4 regions of the Paenibacillus sp. FSL H8-0104 genome follow, and region 3 is predicted to be linked to each of the others. Evidence: riboswitches for the same ligand, from Rfam matches in the RefSeq annotation. Region 3 holds a riboswitch; each other region holds the start of a gene.
The links. A riboswitch is a leader RNA that binds a small molecule or an ion and turns the genes downstream of it on or off. The one in region 3 is predicted to bind thiamine pyrophosphate.

Region 1: linked by a shared signal. The riboswitch ahead of thiC (phosphomethylpyrimidine synthase ThiC) and the one ahead of tenA (thiaminase II) in region 3 are both predicted to bind thiamine pyrophosphate.
Region 2: linked by a shared signal. The riboswitch ahead of NST38_RS17750 (thiamine phosphate synthase) and the one ahead of tenA (thiaminase II) in region 3 are both predicted to bind thiamine pyrophosphate.
Region 4: linked by a shared signal. The riboswitch ahead of NST38_RS04645 (ABC transporter ATP-binding protein) and the one ahead of tenA (thiaminase II) in region 3 are both predicted to bind thiamine pyrophosphate.

Annotation. Positions count from the first base shown of each region.
Region 1 is NZ_JBBOTC010000001.1:749,593-753,948, reverse strand. It holds gene NST38_RS03505 (hypothetical protein) at 1-64, shown strand, start outside; gene thiC (phosphomethylpyrimidine synthase ThiC) at 427-2,211, opposite strand; TPP riboswitch at 2,630-2,743, opposite strand; gene NST38_RS03495 (IclR family transcriptional regulator) at 2,893-3,636, opposite strand; gene NST38_RS03490 (alpha/beta hydrolase) at 3,996-4,356, shown strand, end outside.
Region 2 is NZ_JBBOTC010000001.1:3,995,033-3,999,388, forward strand. It holds gene NST38_RS17735 (thiazole synthase) at 1-360, opposite strand, end outside; gene thiS (sulfur carrier protein ThiS) at 363-566, opposite strand; gene thiO (glycine oxidase ThiO) at 563-1,735, opposite strand; gene NST38_RS17750 (thiamine phosphate synthase) at 1,753-2,415, opposite strand; TPP riboswitch at 2,641-2,750, opposite strand; gene NST38_RS17755 (ABC-F family ATP-binding cassette domain-containing protein) at 2,826-4,356, opposite strand, start outside.
Region 3 is NZ_JBBOTC010000001.1:3,648,111-3,652,466, reverse strand. It holds gene NST38_RS16195 (zinc-dependent alcohol dehydrogenase) at 1-769, shown strand, start outside; gene NST38_RS16190 (hypothetical protein) at 801-1,001, shown strand; gene NST38_RS16185 (spore coat protein) at 1,013-1,309, shown strand; gene tenA (thiaminase II) at 1,521-2,183, opposite strand; TPP riboswitch at 2,296-2,393, opposite strand; gene NST38_RS16175 (endo-1,4-beta-xylanase) at 2,600-4,356, opposite strand, start outside.
Region 4 is NZ_JBBOTC010000001.1:1,020,154-1,024,509, forward strand. It holds gene NST38_RS04635 (ABC transporter substrate-binding protein) at 1-1,066, opposite strand, end outside; gene NST38_RS04640 (ABC transporter permease) at 1,234-1,971, opposite strand; gene NST38_RS04645 (ABC transporter ATP-binding protein) at 2,051-2,815, opposite strand; TPP riboswitch at 2,974-3,076, opposite strand; gene NST38_RS04650 (radical SAM/SPASM domain-containing protein) at 3,294-4,169, shown strand.

The sequences.
Region 1 (4,356 bases), 2.9 Mb from region 3:
GGTTAGCTTCTCAGGCTCTGCTGATAATGATTCCAGAGGTACACTTAAAAATTTTAATTATTAATAAAGTCTTTGTTAAATATGTTTATGTAATATAGGTAGAGTAAATTTAAATTCACAAAAGAGAACGATATAAAAATCGTTCTCTTTTACACATTTCACTCAAAAAGAGAGGTGAATAAATTAATGCGATTTTTATATATTCTTATCTTGTTCCTAGTCGGTATGGGTTCTTCCGCACTTCTACATGCTAGTAATCTTAAACTTTCTGATGGCGTGCTGTTTGTCATCGCAGGCATCCTATTTCAGATTTGGCGTAAGTTGGATTGAATCCAAGAGTTACGGTGAAGCGGGTTTGGCCTTGTCCAAACATTAATCAATATTTATAATTTAAAGCTTCAAAAAAACCTTCATCACTTGGCTCCCTTAGGAGCGCATCCGGTACTCCTCAGCCTTCGCCTGCATCCCTGCGGCTACGGCCTCGTCTTCGGGCAATTTCTGTTCAGCAGCGTAAGCACGAATGTCCTGCGTGATGCGCATGCTACAGAACTTTGGTCCGCACATGGAGCAGAAATGAGCTTCTTTGGCCCCTTCTGCTGGCAGCGTCTCATCATGGTAGGACAGCGCACGTTCCGGGTCCAGCGACAGGTTGAACTGGTCCCGCCAACGGAACTCGAAGCGTGCCTTGGACAATGCGTCATCGCGGCGCTGGGCACGTGGATGTCCCTTCGCCAGATCGGCGGCATGAGCTGCGATCTTGTAGGCTATAACCCCTTCCCGCACATCATCCTTATTGGGAAGGCCCAAATGTTCTTTTGGCGTAACATAACAGAGCATCGACGTGCCGAACCAGCCAATCATGGCCGCACCAATGGCGGATGTGATGTGATCGTAACCCGGGGCAATGTCGGTCGTCAGCGGCCCCAACGTATAGAACGGTGCCTCTTTACAGATCTCCATCTGCAAGTCCACATTCTCCTTGATCTTATGCATCGGCACATGCCCAGGACCTTCGATCATCACCTGCACATCGTGCTTCCACGCAATCTGCGTCAGTTCCCCGAGCGTAGCCAGTTCCGCCATCTGAGCCTCGTCATTGGCATCGTAGATACTGCCTGGACGAAGTCCATCTCCCAGCGAAAACGCTACATCATACCTTTTCATAATCTCACAGATTTCTTCAAAATGGGTATACAAAAAATTCTCCTGATGATGCGCCAGACACCATGCTGCCATAATGGAACCGCCCCGAGACACAATGCCTGTCATTCGCTTGGCGGTCATGGGGATATAACGCAGCAGTACACCTGCATGAATCGTAAAGTAGTCCACGCCCTGCTCTGCCTGCTCAATGAGTGTGTCACGGTACAACTCCCAGGTCAGCGCTTCCGCTTCGCCATTCACCTTCTCCAGCGCCTGATACAGCGGCACCGTACCAATCGGCACAGGTGAATTACGGATGATCCATTCCCGGGTGGTATGGATGTTTTTGCCTGTGGATAGATCCATCACGGTATCCGATCCCCAGCGTACCGCCCAAGTCATCTTCTCCACCTCTTCCTCGATGGAGGAAGATACAGAAGAGTTGCCTATATTGGCATTGATCTTCACATGAAAATGACGACCAATCAACATCGGCTCACTCTCCGGGTGATTGATGTTGGACGGCAGGATGGCCCGTCCACTCGCCAGCTCCTGCCTTACAAATTCCGGTTCCACGCCTTCACGAATGGCGGCGAATTCCATCTCTGCCGTAATGACTCCCTGCCTCGCGTAATGCATCTGAGTCACACAACGTCCTGGCTGTGCCCGCAGCGGTTTGCCTCGTAATCCGGGGTACTCTTCAGCGCCAGCTCTCTTCCCTCCGGGCTTCAGTCCGTTATCCTCCGGTTTAACCGTACGACCCTGATAAGCTTCAACATCGCCACGCTCTGTGATCCAGCGGGTGCGCAGGGCTGGCAAACCTGCGCGGATATCCGCATGAAATGCGGGATCGGTCATGGGGCCGCTCGTATCATAGACACGCAGCGGTTCGTTATGCTCCACCCCTTGGGGAGTATTCGTGTCATGAAGGGCTATCTCACGTTCCGGTACAGCAATGTCCGGCCGTGAGCCCTGAATGTAGACTTTGCGGCTGCCCGGAAAAGGCTGAACCCGTCCGGCCGCGCTTGTTTCCTTTTCCACCTGCTGATCGTTATGTTCCCGTTCCATCGCTTGTTGTCCCATTTGATTTCCTGTACTCATGTTCGCTTGTCTCCTCCTCAGTGTTCGTCGCTTGTTTGGTTGGAATAGTCATTAGCTCACTTACGTACCTGTCCCAAATCATGCGCAATGCAGAGAAGAAAGAGCGATCCTACACCAGACCAGGGGAGACATAATTTATGTACAGTTCACAACAGACCGGAAGGCAGCACAGATCATGGATCTATGGTGACTTCCCTCCTCATCCAAGCCCACTTTCGCAGGTATTGAAAAAGAAGTCGATGGAGTATGCGCTATATCGCCCGTTCCCTGTATATAAAAAAGCCGGTCCCCGAAGGAACCGACTTTTATGTCCATCACCAATAATGCACCTTTATGCAGCTCCTTAACGGAGCCCTACAAGGGTCACATCATGTGGTGGTTGTGGTCATATCGCCGATTACTTCCCTACGCTGGTATGATCCAGATCAGGTGCAAAGGGTCCGGAATCTCATGCGATTCCGTCTCAGTCCGGACAATTCGGACTCCCCCAGTAACGTTAATAAGTTGCGGCTTACATAAGCCGCTGTTCATATTCAATGAAGCTGGCCCCGTTGGGCCGTCCATTACAGAGTAGCGCAACCGGAACATAAAAACAACCTTTATATTCCAAATGATCAAACTCTATTGGAGAAAAAACTTACCTCAACATCAGGATAACATGAGCCCCATTTGCGTAGCAGCATCCTTCAACACAGGTGCGTATTCATGCAATGTCTCCTGTGAGAGTCGGCTGACAGGCCCTGAGACCGAGAGTGCGGCTGCAATATTGCCTCTGCGATCCATAATCGGTACCGATACCGCGGCAGCTCCCGGCTCACGTTCCTCATAACTCGTCGCATATCCGTTATCCCGGATATCTCCCATCTGCGCCAAATACACCGCGGGATCAATAAACACCGGCCATTCCGGCCCGTTCATCAGTTCTTCACGATCCTCGTCCGTGGCAAACGCCATCAGGACTTTGCTGGAAGCCCCCACAGACAGCGGGAGTCTAACACCAACGGGAGCAACTCGGCGGATCGCCTGATCACTTTGCACCGCCTGAATACGAATCCGTTCACTCCCATCACGCAGGTACAGACTCACGGTCTCCCCCAATCGATCTCTCAGTCGCTCCATCGCAGGCAACAGCAGAATAGCGGGATCATCACTGCGGGACATATGAGCTGACAGCTCCCAGATTCGGATGCCAAGTCGGTACTTCTCTGTTGCTGCATCGCGGATCACGAACCCTCGATCCTCCAGCGTAGCCATCAAACGGTGGACTGTACTTTTGTGCAGGCCGATCTGGCTGGCAATTTCGGTGAGTCCCAGATCACTGCGTGTGGTAAAACATAATAATATATCCAGCGCCCGTTCCACAGCCCGGACGGTTAACTTGCGATCTTCCATGGCATAATGCCCTCCTCATGTTTCATCACATGAAACTTGGTTACATAAATTATATGAGAAACGGTCTCATCTGTAAACCAAAAAGAGCCAAAATCAAAATAGGCCAACGTGTAAATTTTCCCTTTTTATAAGACTTAATCCCCTGTAATTTACACACTAAGGTAATGTTACCCATATATCTTAAGAACTATATAACAATTGCGTAACAAATGCCCTCAATCAATTGACTTTGACTATATTGGAACATACGATAAAGATATATTACATTAAGATATCGCTCTGAAGCAGGCTCTGAAATCGACGCAATTCTCTTTTCATGTCGTTGTTATCTTCAACTGAACTTCAAAGGAGGGGCATTCATGTATCAATCATCCCAGAGCGAAGCCCCGCTGCAAACAAAAGTGTCCGATCTGCCCTCTTCCCTATCACCGAGGCTGATTCGGTTCAAACATATTATCGTAGCGTTGCTGCTCTCCGTTGTATTTTTTCTACTGTTTTGTTTTATTGCACTGCATGGTTATATCGCATGGGTATTATCCAATCCAACGGTAGCGCCAGTCTTCTCCAATCCGATGCAAGCCAAGAACATGAAGTACGAAGACATCACGTTCCCGGCAGCAGATGGCAGCCGGACGATGCAGGGATGGTATATACCTGCTGACAATGCTGCAAGCAAAACGATTATTTTCAGTCACGGCTATGGTGCCAATCGTGAAGAAA
Region 2 (4,356 bases), 350 kb from region 3:
CAAAATTTCGCAAGCCTTGTACGTTTCAATCGGATCTGGGAGTAACGTCATTCCATCTCCGATGACTTCGACTTTTATCATATCACAAAGTCCTGAAGCCCGCGCAAGCTCGGCAATCCGCACCGCCTCTTCCGCAGTGGAAGCCCCTGCCGTATTCGGAAGAAGTGTGTATTTATCCAGATCCAACGTATCCAGGAAATGCTTCTGGTTACGCTCTTCCAGATTCAGACGACGAACAGCAAAGGTCAAAACTTCCGTTTCAGATGCTTCCACAGCCTGACTTTGCACTTCCAGATCCGAAAACTTGCCTGTTCCAAGCAACAATCTGGACTCAAACGTATATTTACCAATGTTCAACATCATCAACCGCCTCCTACAAAATGTACAATCTCGATTCGATCGCCTTCTCTTAATGCCGTCGTTTCATGATACTCACGCGTTAAAATATGCTTGTTCAGCTCTACAACTACAGTCTTGACTTGCAAATCAAAAGATTGGAGTAATTTATCCACACGATTCAATCTGTCTTCAATCTCCATCCGTTGACCATTAACGATGATATTCACTGCACCACTCCCTTTCTGTTCAATCGCTCAGGGCTCAGCGCCTCAATTCCGAGTTCTTCTGAGCTTTTGCCAGCGAGCAACTCAGCGATAAGCCTACCTGTTATCGCACTAAGCAAGATACCGTTGCGGTAATGTCCAAAGGCGGCAAACAACCCGGGTATACTCTTGCAAGCACCTATATAAGGCAGTCCATCGGGAGTTGCCGGTCTTACGCCTGCCCACGCTCGTATAAATTGTGCTTCCTTCATCCCAGGCACCCAGTGGGTAGCCGCTGTTAGCAGCTTCTGAACACCCTGTACAGAAACGTTCAAATCCGTTCTGCCTGGCAGACTGGTTGCCCCAAGCCAAACCTCTCCATTGGCTTTGGGAACAATATAGATATCCTCTGCATACACCGTTCTATCAGGTCTGTACCCTGCATGTTCATCTGAGAACTGAACGGCGGCTATTTCACCTTTTACCGACCACACAGGCAAGCTCAGATTCACATGTCTCATCAACTCTTCACTCTGTAATCCAGCCGCTATAATGACATGTTTGCATTTCATCTCACCGATCGATGTGGTGATCCCCTGCACACCGTGTTCGTTTGCTTGCACACGTATATCCTGTATGTCCTCCATAACCCGTGCTCCCAATGCTTGAGCGGATTCAGCATATGCCTTCGTTAGATGGACAGGAAGAATCTCACTCTCGTAAGGTCTGTAGTAGGCTCCATACGTATCTCTGTTAAGCCATGATGCCTCCTGTTGCACAACGGAACGGTCCCACCACACCTCATCAGCAGAAGCAGACAACGCAGACTTCCGATTGTTCTTATAGCTACTTAATTCACTGTATGAACGAAAAGGAGTTAGGAATCCCTGGCGTTGCAGGCCAGTCTCTACCTCACTGAGTGTAGCCATTAGCTCCTGTTGCTCGATAAGTAACTGTCTACTCTGCCTGGCGAGCTTAGCCATCAAAGGATGAGCAAAATCCTCACTGTCTGCTGCCAGCATCCCAGCCGCTGCGCAAGAAGTCCCTCCTGCAATCGCCGAACGCTCCAGTAACAGCACATCCTGTCCACGGGAAGCAAGTTCATACGCAATGGCACATCCAACAACGCCTCCGCCTACAATAATCGTTTCTGCATGAATTTTATCCGGTCTAGCAGTAATGATCTCTTTCATCATCTCATCTCCTTGATTCAGCGGCTCAGACTTTCTGTAGCAACGATAGCCTGCCTTAATAATGCAGCAGCCCGATCCGGGGAATCGCTCGCCCACACATTCGAGATCACAGCGACTCCCTGTGCGCCTGCAGAAAGAATAGCGTGAATGTTTCCCGGTTCGATGCCCCCAATCGCCATGACAGGAATGGAGACACCAGAGCACACTTCAGCCAGAGCATATAATCCTCTTGGTTCAAGATCAGGCTTACTGTTGGTTGAGTAGACATGCCCGAAGAAAAGGTAATCGGCTCCCCGTTCTTCAGCGATTTTTGCCTCATCGATTGAATGAACAGATACACCCAGACGAATTCGCTGGACATTGCTTATAACAGCAGGGTTGTAGTTACGTATAGCCTCTTGCCCCCAATGTACACCGCCATAGATGTCATTCTGTGGTGGCAGTTCTGAACCATTGATAACGATGCGACAAGATGGAACGCCAACACCACGCAGACTTTCAGCCCAACCGATCTTTTGTTGCCACGAGAGTTGTTTCTCTCGTATATGGATGTAGTCCACCCATGGCCAAACGTCCTTTGCAGCTTTTACAAAAGATGCTTGATTCCCTACACCCGTAGATACAACATGCAGTTCAAATGATCCGTGTACACGTTCATGAGAAATTACCGTACTTTTCATCTCCTTCCATACGTGAATGCTATGAAAACACAAAAAAGCCACTCCCGTAGGGGAGTGGCTGCGTATTAATTATAGGACCAGATGACTGACTGATACATACAGTTCATTTCGTGCAATAAAGCTATAGACCTTATAGCCATAACGTTATACACGCAACTGCATGTTTCAATTTACTAAGCAAGACGGTTGAATTCTTTCGATTGCCGTTTGCTCACGTCATTCACTGAAACGCGCTCGCCACTTCCCTACGCTGGTATGATCCAGATCAGGTGCAAAGGGTCCGGAATCGCATTCTTCCATCTCAGCCGCATCGTGCGGCCCCCCTAGTGTTCATATGAAGTTGTAGCCTATATTACCATAGACGGATTTTTTTGTCACCGTTCATTTCTGCTGAACGTTGCTTGAATCGTCTAGTTTTTCTCAGACCATTCTTCGACATTCCATGTTTTGGTGACCCAACCCTCGTAGAAATCAGGTTCATGAGATACAAGTATCACTGTTCCCTTGAATTCTTGCAACGCACGCTGCAACTCAGCTTTGGCCGTTACATCCAGATGGTTCGTCGGCTCATCGAATAGAATCCAGTTGCTTTCACGCATCAAGAGTTTGCATAAACGAACCTTCGCTTGTTCTCCACCACTCAGCATGTTAAGCGGACGGGTAATGTGCTCATTTTTCAACCCACAGCGAGCGAGATGACCCCGGACTTCATTCTGGGTCAAATGTGAAAACTCATTCCAGACATCCTCAATCGGCGTGATATTTCCAGCACGGACTTCCTGCTCAAAATAGGCCGTTTCGAGATAATCTCCCAAGAAAGTCTTTCCACTGAGTGGAGATATTTTTCCCAGGATGGTTTTCAACAGCGTCGATTTACCCACACCATTACAACCTACGATGGCAATTTTCTCACCACGTTCAATTGTCATTGTCATCTTAGGCAGCAAAGGATACGTATATCCAATTTCAAAATCAATGCCCTCAAAGACCGTTTTGCTGCTCGCACGGGCATCCTTGAATTTGAACGTTGGTTTAGCTGCTTCATCTGGACGATCAATACGTTCAATTCTGTCCAGCTGTTTCTCCCGGCTCTTCGCTCGACCTGAAGTTGAAGCACGTGCCTTGTTACGCTGAATGAAATCTTCCTGCTTCTTGATGTACTCTTGCTGCTTCTCGTATGCATCAATATGCTGGGCTTTATTCATATCAGCCATCTCGAGGAACTTGTTATAGTTCGCTGCATATCTCGTTAATTTGGCAAATTCCAAATGATAAATGACATTTACGACTTCATTCATGAATTCCGTGTCATGGGAGATTAAGAGAAACGCGTGTGGGTAGTCCTTCAGGTAACGTGACAGCCATTCAATGTGCTCTACATCCAGATAGTTGGTCGGCTCATCCAGTAAAAGAGCTGTAGGTTTCTCGAGCAGAAGCTTGGCAAGAAGCACCTTGGTACGTTGTCCACCACTTAGAGCTGCGACATCTCGATCAAGACCAATTGCGGATAAACCAAGACCATTGGCCATCTCTTCCACTTTTACGTCAATCAGATAAAAATCGCCCTGTTCCAGTTGTTCCTGAATATCGCCCATCTCTTCCAGCAACTGCTCCAGCTTATCTGGATCTGCATCTGCCATCTGGTCCGTAATATTCATCATTTCTTTTTCCAATTCAAGCAACGGAAGGAATGCATCCTTAAGCACGTCACGAATGGTTTTGCCTGGCGTAAGCTTCGTGTGCTGATCCAGATATCCATAACGGACCTTAGGTGTCCATTCCACTTTTCCACTATCTTTAAGCAATTTACCGGTAAGGATGTTCATTAATGTGGATTTACCCACACCATTGGCACCAACAAGTCCTACGCGCTCTCCGGCAAGTAAACGAAACGATACATTTTTAAATAACGTGCGATCTCCAAAATTGTGACTTACGTTC
Region 3 (4,356 bases):
CGGCGGATATCCCGGCGGGCAAGCCGAATATTTACGGGTCCCATTTGCCAATTTTACCCACTTTAAGATCCCTGAAAACTGCGAACAACCGGACGAAAAGCTAAGCTTGATCGCCGATGCCATGACGACGGCATTCTGGAGCGTAGATAACGCCGGCGTTAAGAATGGTGATACAGTCATCGTGCTCGGCTGCGGTCCGGTCGGACTCCTGGCCCAGAAGTTCTGCTGGCTGAAAGGAGCTAAGCGGGTCATAGCCGTCGACTATGTCGATTACCGCTTAAAGCATGCAAAGCGAACAAACAATGTGGAAATCGTAAACTTCGAACAGGATAAGAATATTGGGAACACTCTCAAGGAAATGACCAAAGGCGGCGCCGATGTCGTGATTGATGCGGTAGGAATGGACGGCAAGATGAGCGATCTTGAATTTCTAGCCAGCGGTATGAAACTGCAAGGCGGCACCATGAGTGCATTTATCATTGCATCTCAGGCTGTCCGCAAAGGTGGCACCATTCAAGTCACTGGTGTATACGGCGGACGTTATAACGGATTCCCGCTCGGTGACATCATGCAGCGAAACGTGAATATCCGTTCCGGACAAGCTCCGGTCATTCACTACATGCCATACATGTACGAGTTGGTTACGTCTGGCAAAGTGGACCCTGGGGACATTGTTACGCACGTCATTCCGCTCAGCGAGGCCAAGCGGGGCTATGAAGTGTTCGATACAAAAACGGACGATTGCATTAAAGTCATCTTAAAGCCTTAAATATGAATTGATACATGGGAGGACAATCTGAATGGATTCCACATACGCTTTGCATGAGATGCTCGAGGTGCATGAAATAGCTGCGTTCAAGACGGTTTGCATGACAAAATCCAAGACCATGCAAGCTCTGGTAACCGACCCGGAGCTCAAGCAAATTTTGCAACAAGATGCGACATTATCACAACAGCAGCTTCAGGAGCTCGGTGGAGTGCTGTCTAAAGCGACTGTATAGGAGATAAAAAAATGAACCCAATATTAGAACACATGACTGGTCTTAATACGCTGACCGATGACGTGATCGCAATGGATTTTTTGATGAACGCCAAGAGCGGTGTCAGAAACTACGCCATGGCTGTGACCGAATGTGCCACCCCCGAAATCAAACAAATTTTGATGAAACAGCTCGATGAAGCCATAGACTCTCATGAAAAGATATCAAATTACATGGTGCAGCATGGCTTATACCACCCTTACCATATTGCAGAGCAAATTCAGCTCGATCTGAAAAATATTCAGACTGCTATGAACATTCCGTCCTGACACCCTTTTTGATTTTAGCTAGAGACTTCAGTGAACAAAATGTTCCTGTGTCAAGAATTTCAACAATAAAAAAGGCGGATACACTCCGCCCTTTTTTTGGCATCGTCACGAAACACGCATATACAAGCGTTCCTTTACTTAAATCTACTTATTTTTCATCCTGAGACTGTTTATGGACGCTGCTCGCTAATTGAATTAACTATTAGTGAACTCAAGGCTCCAACCTCCATGACATCTCCCAAAAATCAAGCTCAAAGCGACTGCACATCACGAAAATATCTTCCATCCGTTGGTACGTTCCCTCGCTACAGCCTTCTAATAGCTTATCCGTTAACGTCACTAGGGATTGATTGTTGCTGTTGTATTCAGAGGAAGCATATCCTGTGATCCACTCTCCATAAAAAGGATGATCAGCTGCACCTGGCTTTTGAGCAAGGACTTGACCAATCTCCGCATAGCTCCATGAGCAGGCCAGAATGGATACAAGTACTTCTGCTATGCCACCCGCATGGGAAATAGAGAGCATATAGTTAGTATAGGCTGCATTTTTCAGTGCAGGTTTTACCTGGAACACATGATCCTCTGTAATTCCTAATCGCTCCATATAAGAACGATGAATTTTCATTTCACCATTCAGGATGTTATCTACGTTTTTACTAAAAAACTGCATCAATTTGGGGTCGTGCGACTTGACGATACCTAGTGCAAATACACGGGCATAATCGAACAGGTACAAGTAGTCTTGCAGCAAATAATAACGAAATTGTTCAACCGGTAAGGAACCATCTCCGATTCCTTTAACAAAGGGATGCTCGAGACATTCCTTCCACACGGGCTGTGCTGCCTGATATAGTCTCTCTGAAATAGTCAACATGTGTTCCTCCAATTCATAATGTACGTATTAAAAACAAAAAAACGAAACATCCATAGGATGTTTCGCAGACAAATACACTAAAACAAGGGGGTTCGCATGAGCTACCCAAGTACAGTGTTTCATCGTTGCATCCCTACGTTGGCATTATCCAAGTCAGGTAAGGTCGGTTTAACACCCTCTCAGCCGGTTAAGGCTCCCTCGCAAACGGTTGTATGTAGTTGATTACTTTCTTATTCCCATAAAAGAAAAAATAACATCCATTTAGTATATCAAGGGCTGTTAAATATAGTCAAGGCAGATTGTATCGCCCCTCATCACCTTTGGTGACGTATGTAAACGATGAAAACCATCACAACAATGGTTGAGTTTTAGCCACTGTTATGATGTTTTCTATTCTTGCAACTACTGCCGATGGTTTAATGTCCGAGTTTGTTCTTTCCGACAAAAGTGAGTATTCCGTACTGGGAAGTGTTTCTCCAGCTCTCATTGGTCGTATCATTCCACTTGGCTACGCTCTGCTTACCTCCGCCCTGGTTGTCGTTAATTTGAAGCTCGAAACCGAGAACATTTCCTGTTTTGGGCGTCAGTGAATGTAACTGGATTCGGGCTTCTACGAGATATCCTTTATTTGTTTTCTTCACAGCACTTACAAGGCGTCCAGGTGAGGCACCCCCTGCAAAGGTTCCTACATTGTCTGCACTGATTCTGAACTGGGCATCATCATATTGAAAATACGGTGTGCGCTGGTGATTCTCGTCCAGGAAAATCTCAACCGAATCCTGATCCCATGGGTTGATGCTATCTGTGATGATGTTTGGATCAGTGACGTCGATCAGCAGGTATAGATATTCACCTGACCACATTGCGCGAGCCACTGCCTCTGCACCTTCGCTTTGGTTCAACCGGTTTACTTCAATCGGTGCAGCCTTATTCCATGATGTGTCTTTCTTCCCATCAATCTGAACAATCCCTTGTACAGCTTGTGCAGATTTGGGCATAGGGGCAAGCTGAATCACGCCGTATTTGCTTGTATCCTGTTCCTGAGATTGTGTTCGATCATTCCAGTACAGTGGATTATAAGGTTGTGTCCCACTTGAACCGCCATCAGTCACACGGATATCCAATCCGGCTTCATATTCTGATCCGACTTGGATACCACCCCACGGAATGGACAATTCAACCTGATATCCGGCTTTGGTCTCGCGTACACGATATGAACGCTTCTCCACGCCCTCAGCTTTGCCCGACCGCTTAATGATTACATGTCGGTCATCTACTTCATATGAAGTGGTCTTGCCATTATTGAGATCAACAAAGATATCTACTTTGTCATTCACATCTGCCTTCGCATCCTGAACATCCACGAGGATATACAGGTTACTATGATCCCATAAGGTGCGGAAACTGGCTGATCCCGCAGAGTCACCCTTCAGTGGAGTAGACACCGCTTTGTTCCAGAGCGGATCTTGTGACTGTTTTTTGATATCCGGTTTACCCGAAAGTGAGACGGCTCTCTGTGTCAACACAGGCAAGCTGGATTCATCCACAAGTCCCCAGTATGCTTTTTTGGCCTTAAGGGCTGAATCAAACAGCATAGCCTGGTTGTTGTAAGACTTCTCATCTTGGAGTCCCCATAAGGTAACTGAAGAAATGTGGTCTTTGTGTTTTTTGTACAAATCCAACAGTTCCTTATATCGATACGCCTGCTTTACTGCAACTTCATCGGACATCTCTTCACCAAATGGAATTCCGCTATCCACATCCAGTTCCGTGATCTGAATATCCAATCCAAGTTCGGCGAACATGCTGATCGTTTTTTCAATTTCCTTGATGGGCGGGGATTCCAGGTTATAGTGGGATTGCAAACCCACACCATCGATGAGCCCTTTCTCTTTCAGTCGTTTGACCAACTGATACATATGCTCTCTTTTCTCAGGGATTTCCGTGAAGTATTCGTTGTAATATAATTTGGCATTCGGATCGGCTGCACGAGCGAATTCATAGGTTTTCTCAATATAATCCGGACCAATTAGTTCATAAAAGGGACTTTTACGTAAACCGTTGGCATCACCATTGCTATCCGCAATCGCCTCGTTTACCACATCCCAGGCATAGATCTTACCTTTGTATCGGGTCATGACGGTTTCAACGTAATCCTGAATCCGGGCAAGTA
Region 4 (4,356 bases), 2.6 Mb from region 3:
CTTGCAGAGTAATAAAAGTATCCTCGGCTTTCACCGATTCAGGAATCAAATCCTGTTCAACGAGCCATGTACGTACATTTTCCCACGATTCCATTTCCTGCCGACCAAATGGTTGGCCTTCTTCATTCATGAGTGGTAGCAGAATTGCCAGGCTTTTGGTTTCGATCTCCGGGTCAAGCGGTGATGTTTCATTCTCATGAGCGAGCAGAATACTCAAGGCTTCTTCTGGATGCTCAGTCACATATTTCTGTCCTTCCTGGACCGCTTTGACGAACCGGGTAAGTTGGTCTTTTTTTGCTTCAATGCCAGCTTCACTTGCAGTCAGGACCAATTCATAATAATCAGGCACACCATAATCGACGGGGTTAATCGATTTCATGGCATGTCCTTCTTTCTCCAAAATCAATTGTTCATGGTTAATAAAACCACCCATAATCGCATCCGCTTGTCCGGAAGCCAGCGAAGGAATCAGATCGAACCCAACGTCGACCAGATTTATGTTGTCGGGATTGCCGCCATCCTTACTGATCATCGTGCGTACCATCGCTTCGTACAGAGGAATGGAGGAATAACCAACAGTCTTTTCTTCAAGATCTTTGGGTGAACTTACGTTGCCATTCGCTTCGGTCAACAGATGCACAAGCGGGTGCCGAACAACAGCAGCAATGGAACGTACAGGAATGTTCTCGCCACGCGCGAGCAAGATTTGGGGCTGGTAACTTAGGGCCAGATCAATTTTTCCGGCAGCAACAAGTTTGAGCGAATCATTGGTATCCGCAGGCATCTGAATATCGAGATCCAGACCTTGGTCTGCAAAGTATCCTTTTTCCTGAGCCACATAGATGAAGGAGTGTACTGCATTCGGGTACCAGTCGAGCATGATAGACAGTTTATCTTTGGCGTCTGATGCAGGTTCGGTTGCAGACGGATCTGTTTGCTGTGTATTGGTTGCCGAATCTGTTGTTGGCGTATTTTGGCTATTGTCTGTGGTGCTGCATCCGCTAACGATCAGCAAAAGGCTAATGAGTATGATGGGAAGCAGGGAGTATATACCTTTGTTATTCATAAATGAAGTTCCTCATTTCATCGTTTTGATTTGTAGAAAATGGGCAACAGCATGTTAACGATAATGTGACAATGAACTGATTGAAGATGTTGCTGAAATTGTGCATAAGATATGTTTTGTTTTGAAGATTGTAACTACTGTATTTACATCTAATTTCTGTCTAAGTATTATCCAACCTTTCTTTTGCCTCCATGACGATGACGCCGTATGCTAAACCGTTTCTCCAGCCAGGTAATCAGTACAAACAAAACGATCCCAAGCAGGGATAACAGCAAAATGGCGGCAAACATCGCATCCGTGTTCATGTTGCTGGACATACGACGGCTGAAGTACCCTAGACCTTTGCTACCACCGAGCCATTCGCCAATCGTTGCCCCAACCACGCAGTACACCACAGACATCTTTAGCCCCGAGAAAAAAGAGGGAAGTGCCAGCGGAACCTGGAGTTTGCAAAAAATATCCCACTTGCTGGCGCCCATGGTGAGCAACAGTTCACGCTGCTCTGGATCGCCTTGGCGGAGTCCATCGTAGGTACTGACCACAATGGGGAAGAATGCGATTAAAAATACCACGGCGACTTTGCTCCACAACGTGTAACCAAACCACAGGATAAATACGGGGGACAAGGCAATCAACGGTATGGTCTGACTGATCACGATGAAGGGATACAATGCCCTTTCAATCGATCGGTTCATATGCATGCCTGTTGCCAGCGTAATTCCAGTCACTATGGACAAGACAAAACCAACAACAACCTCCATAAAGGTAGCAGGCAGATGGATGGTCAACAGCAGACGGCGATGCTCAACCAGTGAGCTTACGATGGCCGTGGGTGCAGGAATGATGAAGGAGGGCACCCATCCCATACGCACAATCACTTCCCAGATCGCCAGTAATAAGAACATGAGCATAATGAACAGACCATATTGGGAAAACGACCTCGAGAGCCACTTTAAACACCACGTCCAGACGCTAACCTCAGCTCTATCGTGCATGCAATTGTTCCTCCAGTTGTTGCCTCATCTGCACGAGAGCCGGTTCGTAGATCATGTCCGAATGCCTTGGGCGTGGTAAAGGAACCGTCATCTCCTGCAACTGCTGACCTTGCCCTCCTGGAGTTAACAGAATGATACGGTCACTTAACAGCAGGGCTTCTTCGATGTCATGTGTAATGAACATCACGGTTTGGCCAAAGCTCTCCCACAGCTCCAGCAACCAGCGATGCATTTCTCGTTTGGTTAATGCGTCGAGTGCACCGAAGGGTTCATCCAGCAACATGAGCTGCCCGCCTGTAAGCAAGGTACGAAGCAATGCCACCCGCTGCCGCATGCCGCCGGATAACTCATCCGGATAGGAATGTTCATAACCGGACAAGCCGAACCTTGCCAATCCTGCGATGATATCGGCTCGTAGTTTGTCCTTATCCTGTCGGCCTGGTGCAAGCTCGGCAGGTAGCATGCAGTTCTCCATGACGGTACGCCAGGATAACAGCAGATCTTTCTGCGGCATATAGGCGACTCGTCCGAGCCGTTGTCCTTGCGGGACATCAGCTATATCGATGGTGCCAACGGTTGGTTCATGCAAGCCTGCGAGCAGCTTGAAGAGCGTGCTTTTACCTGATCCGCTGGAGCCGATGAGCGAGACAAATTCTCCTTGTTGAACCTGAAGCGACACATTGGAGAGCACAGGGGAACCCTTTTTTTCGGGAAAAGCAAAGCTTACGTTGTGAATGGTTACATGGTTATCCATCTGATCCTCACCCCCTTGATGTCAGACTACTGCAATAACAACGGCATCCTATACTCTGCAAAAGGAACAAAAAAGACCCACCCATTTCCGGAGAAATGAGTGGGTCTGTAAGTTAAATCCGCAATTTATCTTCACATACATGAAAAAATTCCGCTTACTAAAAGGCCGCTCCACTTCCCTCCGCTGGTATGATCCAGATCAGGTTCAAAGGGTCCGAATAGTCATATTCGTCTCAGCCGCAAGGCTCCCCTAGTGCAAAAGTTCAAGATATGCAGTTGTGTGTTCAGCATATATCAATCGAACATGAACTGTAAAGAGGCAGCATGATAGAATTCTTGAGATGAACTTGGAGTCATACCCGAACAACTGAACAATTTACCTGGGCTCCCTAACCCGATATAATAGTGGTGGCGCATATTGGCCGGATCACAAATGCAGGTGGGATTGTTCTCCCTCCTAGGCAGAATGGGGACCCGAGTTGAAAACGTTCAAAAAAGTATATATTGAGATCACGAGTATCTGCAATCTGGCATGCAGCTTCTGTCCGCAGACACAGCGTGCCAAAGGATTCATTGACCCTGAAGTCTTCAACAATATACTGGATCAAGTTAAACCACACACCAATCATATTTACTTACATGTCAAAGGTGAACCCTTGTTGCATCCCAAAATAGATCTGTTGCTCGATTCCGCACATGAGAAGGGACTCAAGGTGAACATTACAACGAATGGTACACTGCTGCCCAAGACTCAGCATAAATTGCTTGGCAAACCGGCGCTGCGGCAGATGAATTTCTCCCTGCACAGCTTCGATGGGCATGAAGGTTCAACAGATCGTGACGGGTATCTGCGTCATATTTTGTCCTTTGTACACGAGGCCGTTAAGCACAATGTCATCATTTCATTCCGGTTGTGGAATCTGACACAGGATAACTTCACAAATGCTCAGATGAATCGAAATCGGGAGACCCTTGAAGTATTGGAACGTGAGTTTAATCTGGACTTCCGCATTGAGGAAAAAGTAGTTCCAGGCAGCGGGGTCAAAATTGCCCCGAATGTATACCTGAATCAGGACCATGAGTTCCAGTGGCCAAGTCTGGATGCACCTGAAGATGACGGTAAAGGCTTTTGCCATGCACTTCGCGGTCAGGCAGCTGTGCTTGTAGATGGAACGGTGGTTCCATGCTGTCTCGATGGCGAGGGTGTGATTAACCTTGGTAATGTGCACGAGAAGTCATTCTCGGAGATTATTGAGGGTGAGCGAGCGAACAATCTGGTATATGGCTTCTCCAAACGCGAAGCTGTAGAAGAGTTGTGTAGAAAGTGCGGTTATCGTCAGAGATTTGGAGCCTGATATCTTATATCAGCAAGCCAGAAGCCATTCAAGATCACACATTTGGAGACAAATGCAGTGGTCTTTCTTTGTTATCGGGGATTAAGTGAGGGGTATATACGTTACAAATGAGCATACCAGAGGTTGATATGAGCATATTGCTTGAGAGACCTAGCATGCAAAAAATGCCGATATGACAGGGATTGTA